3 regions of the Hymenobacter qilianensis genome follow, and region 2 is predicted to be linked to each of the others. Evidence: riboswitches for the same ligand, from Rfam matches in the RefSeq annotation. Region 2 holds a riboswitch; each other region holds the start of a gene.
What was found. A riboswitch is a leader RNA that binds a small molecule or an ion and turns the genes downstream of it on or off. The one in region 2 is predicted to bind S-adenosylmethionine.
Positions count from the first base shown of each region.

Region 1 (2,260 bases), 850 kb from region 2:
CGACTATGGGACTGTTCGATTTCTTAACCAATAAAGGCGACGAAAAACCGGTTCAGCCGGCTGCCAACCCTAACCAGAAGGCTAATACTGACTTCTTTGGCAACGCCAACCAGCCCGCTGCCCCTACGGCCGCTCAAGGCACGCAATACACAGTAGTTAGCGGCGATTCACTTTCTAAAATCGCGAAGAAGCACTACGGTGACGCCGCTAAGTGGCACCAGATTTATGACGCCAACAAGTCAACCATTGGTTCGAACCCCGATCATATCGAAGTAGGCCAGGTTTTGACCTTGCCCCAAGCTTAAGTACACCCGAGGCTAAATTGTAGTCAAAAAGCCCCCCAGCAAAATGTTGGGGGGCTTTTTTGCTTGTTACTCATTGAGTTAGCCTCCGTAAAAACTTTTTATTGCATTTGGCGTTCTCATTTCGAACTGTACATTTGCACTTACCAACCCGGTACTCCTCGTTATCGACGAGACAGTTTTTCAGATTTTATACAGAAGCGGCGAGAGAACAGGCTCCCTGACCCGCTGGCAACCTTCATTGTTTTGAAAGGTGCCAATTCCTGCCCGTTCGGCCATTTTGCCAGCGGGAGATATAAGCTGAGTGCCATGAAAAACACTGCTTTTTCCTTCTTACTTCACCCGTTTGTCCCGGCTGCTTCCTTGCGCCTTGGTTGGCTTGCGGGTTTCTGCGTTTTGCCCCCTGCCGTTGGCAGTTATGAGGCTACGCGAATGTGCTGTTGTTGCGCATGCTGTTGCTAAGCTGGCTTCCGGTTTAGACCCTTTCCTCTTTAGTCGTTTCAAAACCGTGTCGCACGCTGGGCTTTATGCTCGCTCCGACGGTAGGTTTTCGCCCGTCTCTGTCTAGCTCTTTTGGCTACGGAGCCCGCTCAGCTTGCCGCCTCCTGCGGCCCTGATGCGCCTAACTATCTGCATCTTCTCATCTCTTCCTAGTTCAAATAAAACTCAATCAGACTTACTATGTCCACGCAAAACCTGCACTTCGAAACGCTCCAACTACACGCTGGCCAGCAGCCCGATCCCACTACTGGCTCGCGCGCCGTTCCTCTCTACCAGACCACTTCTTACGTGTTTAAAAACGCTGAACACGGGGCTAATCTATTTGCCCTTAAGGAGTTCGGCAACATTTATACGCGCCTCATGAACCCCACCACCGATGTGTTTGAGCAACGGGTGGCAGCCTTGGAAGGTGGCGTGGCCGCGTTGGCTACCAGTTCGGGGCAGGCAGCCCAGTTTCTGGCGCTGAACAACATCCTACAGGGCGGCGATAACTTCGTGAGCACCCAGCACCTCTACGGTGGTACCTACAACCAATTCAAGGTGGCTTTCAAGCGCTTAGGTATCGAAGCCCGCTTTGCCGATGGCGACACCCCCGAAAGCTTTGAGGCACTGATCGACGACAACACCAAGGCGCTTTACCTCGAAACCATTGGCAATCCCAGCTTCAGCATCCCCGATTTTGAGCGCATTGCTGCCATTGCTGACAAGCACGACCTACCCCTCATCGTTGATAACACGTTCGGCGCGGGCGGTTACTTGTTTCGCCCCCTGGAGCACGGCGCGCACATCGTGGTAGAGTCGGCCACAAAATGGATTGGCGGCCACGGCACCAGCATTGGCGGCGTGATTGTGGACGGGGGCAAATACGACTTCGGCAACGGCAAGTTTCCGCAGTTTACGGAGCCATCAGAAGGCTACCACGGCCTCGTCTTCAACGATGTCTTCGGCAAAGGCGGACCGTTTGGCAACATTGCCTTTATCATTAGGGCACGGGTAGAAGGCCTGCGCGATTTTGGTCCTGCTATTAGCCCCTTCAACTCATTCCTGCTGTTGCAAGGCCTCGAAACCCTGTCGTTGCGCGTAGACCGGACGGTAGAAAATGCGCAAAAGCTGGCCGAATGGCTGGAACAGCATCCGCAGGTGGAAGCCGTAAATTACCCGGGCTTGAAAAGCAGCCGCTACCACACCTTAGCCCAGAAATACCTGAAGCGCGGCGCAGGTGGCGTACTGACTTTCAGCATAAAAGGCAGCAAAGAAACAGCCACGCACTTCATCGACAACTTAAAGCTGGTGAGTCATCTGGCTAACGTGGGCGATGCGAAAACGCTGATCATTCAGCCCGCTGCCACTACCCACCAGCAGCTCTCCGATCAGGAGCAAATAGCGGCTGGCGTGACGCCCACGCTGCTGCGCATTTCTCTGGGCTTGGAGCACATCGAAGACATCAAAGCTGACCT
Region 1 is NZ_BMFN01000001.1:680,325-682,584, forward strand. It holds gene IEW06_RS02870 (LysM peptidoglycan-binding domain-containing protein) at 6-305, shown strand; SAM riboswitch class I at 490-604, shown strand; gene IEW06_RS02875 (O-acetylhomoserine aminocarboxypropyltransferase/cysteine synthase family protein) at 984-2,260, shown strand, end outside.
Region 1: it holds a riboswitch for S-adenosylmethionine, as region 2 does, so the genes downstream of both, IEW06_RS02875 (O-acetylhomoserine aminocarboxypropyltransferase/cysteine synthase family protein) here and IEW06_RS06525 (ATP-grasp domain-containing protein) in region 2, are expected to answer to the same signal.

Region 2 (2,260 bases):
CAATTCGAGTTGCTGCTCCAGGTAGTCCACGAAGCGGGCGTAAGGGTCAAAGCCTACCACGTTCACGGCGTCGGCCACGAAGTTGGATAAGGCATTGATGTCGTAGAACAGTGCCTCGCCGGTGCGGTCATCAATCAGATACTCGATGCCACCCACGTCGATTTTGGCGGAAGCCACTATGCGCTCCACGGCCTCAATTATCTCATCGGGCGGCGTAGTAGCTTCCACCTGAATGCCTTTCTTGGGTGCTTCGGTCAGGCAGAAGTCGCCGGCCGTAGGCTCGTCGGGTATCTGGCAGATTTCGGCTGGGCAAAGGTTAAAGCTCTCGCCCGTCGTGTACACCTTCATGGCGTATAAAAACTTGCCATCCAGGGTTTCCACGCGGGTAATATGCCCCCCACGCGGCGTCACGTACTCCTGCACCAACGCCGTTTGGTCGATGCCCAGATCAATTTGATTCGCGTCCACGGCTGCTTGCAGGCCTTCGGGCGTATCGAAGCGAATAATGCCCGCGCCGCTGCCGCCAATGTTCACCTTCACCACAATAGGAAAGCGCAGCTGCTTAGCCGCATCCACGGCCCGCGAGGCGTGGTTTATCACGAACGACTTCGGGTAGCTCAGCCCCAATGACTCGAACAGGGAGAGTTGGCGCGCCTTATTCGTCTCAATAGCCGTAGCCGCCGAGCCGTTGATGATACGCACGCCCAGTCGCTCCAGGTGAGTAGCGAAGCCGGCGGTGTGAAAAATGCCTTGTCCGTGTCCGCGCAGATAAGCCGAAGAGCTCATCCGATTCACCACCAGGCTATAGCGGCTTTCCTTCTCGGCGGGGTCAAACAGGTGATGGGCAGCGTCAATCTTTTCGTAGGGCAAACCGCGGCGGTCCAGCTCCGCAAATAAGGGCTTAAACCATTCGGGGTGCTCATAATAAATGCCGATAGGCTTCTGTAAATCAGACATGTTAGGTGCTATAGTAAGTAAGTGAAAACATTGGAAATCGGCGCGTTGCCAACGGCAGTAAAAGCTGGGGGGCTTTTTTGCTGCATGAAACAGACCGAATAAGTTGGAGCGCCGCAGGGCCGTAGCCAGCAAGGCCTGAATAGCGGTAGCGAGGTGCTCGGCACTGGCGCCTACAAGGCGGAGCCGCGAAAACAGGAGCACCAGCCAGTCGCTAGAAAAGCGTCAGGCTAGGTTGCCGGCAGGAAAGGGAAGAGGGGAAATCAACAACAACCTTGTCCTACCGAGCGCATACAACAGCACGGTTGCGAAGCAACGAGGGACGGGGAGAAGGCGGAGGTGTTGAAAAAGTCCACGGTAACTTGTTTTTATATGGTCAGGACTTGGCACCGTTCCACGGGGAGTGGGGGTTGCCGGCGCTTCGCGGAGCCTGTCTCTCTGCGCCTCTGTATAAAAACAATCCTTTGATGGGAAAGAATTGGTAGTGCAAAGGTACTATCAGGATTTTTAATATCCCAAATCCGAGGTTGTACCCTAGTCGTTGATGAGGTGATTTTTAAAGAAGGGTCGTCGTTCTGGCCTGCAATTCCAGCAGAGCAAATACTACGAAAGCAGCCACGCCCGCAGCCGCGTAAGCAGGCTGCCGGATGAGTCGGAAGTCGCTTGAGTTGTGTCCAAATCGTCATCCTGCACGGCTGTCATCAAGGCGCTGTGCTCGGACAAAATCTGTTGCGCGGCTTCCAGATCCTGCTGGCGCACGTGCAGCCGTACGCCACCCGAAATAGGGCCGTAGGGCCGATTTTCGTTGCTGATAAAGCAGGCAATGCCAGCCGTTTCCAGCTGATTTTTGGCCAGGTGCGCCGAAATAGAATTAGCAAATGACTCCAGCAGCACCACCGTGCCATCAGTTGACTCAATGAACATAGAAAGTAGGATTTGAGCTAAAACACGAGAAGCACCCGATTAGGTGCTTCTCGTGGCAAAAAATATGCGTGGGGGGCTTATTTGAACAAGTCCAGCGCTTTGATAAACGTTTGGGAAACGCCCCACAGAAGCGGCACGCCGACATACAGCCAGGCCAATGCCGTTTGCAGGCCCGATGAAGGCGTAGCGGCGGGTTCGGGAACGGTAGGATTTATGCGATTGTCCATGCGAAGTTTTTTTGATGATGGCCGAAGCCGGTTCGAGCCCTAAGCAGCCACTTTTTTGGCAGCGGCTTCCTTGTAGTGATATTTCTCGTTTACGGCCTTCACCAGCATATTGGCAATCAGGCCAACTACCAGCACTCCGGCCATCACATAAAACA
Region 2 is NZ_BMFN01000001.1:1,532,275-1,534,534, forward strand. It holds gene IEW06_RS06525 (ATP-grasp domain-containing protein) at 1-1,158, opposite strand, end outside; SAM riboswitch class I at 1,320-1,411, opposite strand; gene IEW06_RS06530 (putative signal transducing protein) at 1,558-1,878, opposite strand; gene IEW06_RS06535 (MFS transporter small subunit) at 1,956-2,105, opposite strand; gene IEW06_RS06540 (L-lactate MFS transporter) at 2,145-2,260, opposite strand, start outside.

Region 3 (2,260 bases), on a different contig from region 2:
GGTGGCGCGCGAAACGACGGTCCGCACCCGCATCCGCTACTACCGCAACACGGCTTCGGCCGAAGGTGCCGTGACGGGGGCGGGGGGCTTTTTGCTGGGGTTGGCCGACTTTCCGCTGCTGCTGAGCCTCAAGCTCAAGCTGCTCTTCGACGTAGCCGCCCTCTACGGCCACGACGTGCGCGACTACACCGAGCGGCTTTATCTGCTGCACATTTTCCAGCTGGCCTTTTCCAGTCAGCACACCCGCAATGAGGTGTACCGCCGCATGGCCGATTGGGACACCTACCGCCACACCCTACCCACCGACGTGAACGAGTTTGACTGGCGCACCTTTCAGCAGGAGTACCGTGACTACATCGATTTGGCGAAGCTGGCCCAGCTAGTGCCGGTGATTGGGGCGGCAGTAGGGGCGGTGGCCAACTACCGACTTATCGAGCAGCTCGGCGAAACGGCCATGAACTGCTACCGAATGCGCCAGCTGGCAGCGGCGGGCACTATTTTGCCCCCCAGCGCTGGCTAAGTTGCGTTGCAGGAGAGAAAGAGTAGGTGCATTTGCAAGTACGCCCGGCCGGAGCCTACCTTTGCAGTCCAATTCTTTCTGATCAAAGGATTGTTTTTATACCGAGGCGTGGAGAGAAAGGCTCGACGAAACGCCGGCAACCCCCAACACAATTGGAACGGTGCCAACCGAGGTCAGCGCAAGTATCGACTGACTATATAAAAACAGCTTGCCGTGAACATTCACTTCCAATCCGCTCCCGTTTACTTCGCCACCACGCCGCCCCAACCGCTAAGTTGGGCTGCCTGTTCGAATATGGGTTGTTGCTGTTGTTGAGCGTTCGTCAATTTCCTCTTTTTCTTGGCTTTGCCTACCCGCGGCGGCAAGTAGTAGCTGCTGGGGGCATTTCTGCTCTGATTTCAGCCACCGCTTTGACTGAAGATCAGCTGGTAGTTTGATTGCTGAATCGGTGAAAACCGCTTTTGCTTTCGGTCTGACTGCTACGGCCGAGCTTATTTTCTCTTACCTCCTTTCTTTTTATTTACCACGAGGCGCGGCTTCGGGCTACCTTTTATGCTCAAAAAATCACTGGAATTGCTGCGGCAAGAGGCGGCCGAAACCGGCACACACACCCTTAAGCGCAGTCTGAGTGCCTTCAACCTGGTCGCCATCGGGGTAGGGGTTATAATAGGGGCGGGGCTCTTCTCCCTTACTGGCATTGCGGCTGCCAATCATACTGGGCCAGCTGTTACGCTCTCGTTTTTGGTGGCCGCTGTTGGCTGCGCTTTCTCGGCCTTGTGTTATGCGGAGTTCGCGTCCATGGTGCCCGTGGCTGGCTCGGCTTATACCTATTCCTACGCGACGCTGGGCGAGCTGTTTGCCTGGATTATCGGTTGGGATTTAGTGCTTGAATACTCAGTAGGTGCCGCTGCTGTGGCCATTAGCTGGTCGCAGTACCTGACGCGGTTTTTGGCCAAATACGACCTGCATATTCCCGCTCAGCTCGTTATGTCGCCCTTCGAGACCTCTACTTTGGCCGATGGCTCGGTGGTGCACGGGTTTGTCAATCTGCCCGCCATTCTGATCGTGCTGGCCATCACAGCCATCGTGATTCGGGGTACGCAGGGGTCGGCTTGGGTCAACGCGACCATTGTGGCCCTGAAGGTATCGGTGGTGCTAGTGTTCATTGCCCTGGGCTGGCAGTATATCGATCCGGCTAACTATCAGCCTTATATTCCGGCCAATACGGGCACCTTTGGCGAGTTCGGGTTGAGCGGAATTCTGCGCGGAGCCGGCGTGATATTCTTCGTCTTTATCGGCTTTGATATTGTGGCGACGATGGCGCAGGAAGCAAAAAAGCCCCAGCGTGATATGCCCATTGGTATCATTGGCTCCCTGCTGGTGTGTACTGTATTATTTGTGCTCTTCGGACACGTTATGACGGGTTTGGCCAACTATACGGAGTTTAAAAACAGCGCCGCGCCGGTAGCTATTGCCATCGAGAAAACGCCGTATGCTTGGCTGAGTCAAGCCATTATCGTCGCTATTCTGATTGGCTACACCTCCGTAATTCTGGTAGATTTGCTGGGCCAGTCGCGGGTGTTTTTCTCTATGTCGCGCGATGGGTTATTGCCCAAAATCTTCTCCGAGATTCACCCTCGCTTCCAAACGCCTTACAAATCAAATGTCCTGCTGGCGGCCTTGATTAGCGCTTTTGCGGGCCTGGTGCCCATTCAGGTAGTAGGCGAAATGACCAGTATT
Region 3 is NZ_BMFN01000002.1:451,058-453,317, reverse strand. It holds gene IEW06_RS09790 (EcsC family protein) at 1-520, shown strand, start outside; SAM riboswitch class I at 614-724, shown strand; gene IEW06_RS09785 (amino acid permease) at 1,073-2,260, shown strand, end outside.
Region 3: it holds a riboswitch for S-adenosylmethionine, as region 2 does, so the genes downstream of both, IEW06_RS09785 (amino acid permease) here and IEW06_RS06525 (ATP-grasp domain-containing protein) in region 2, are expected to answer to the same signal.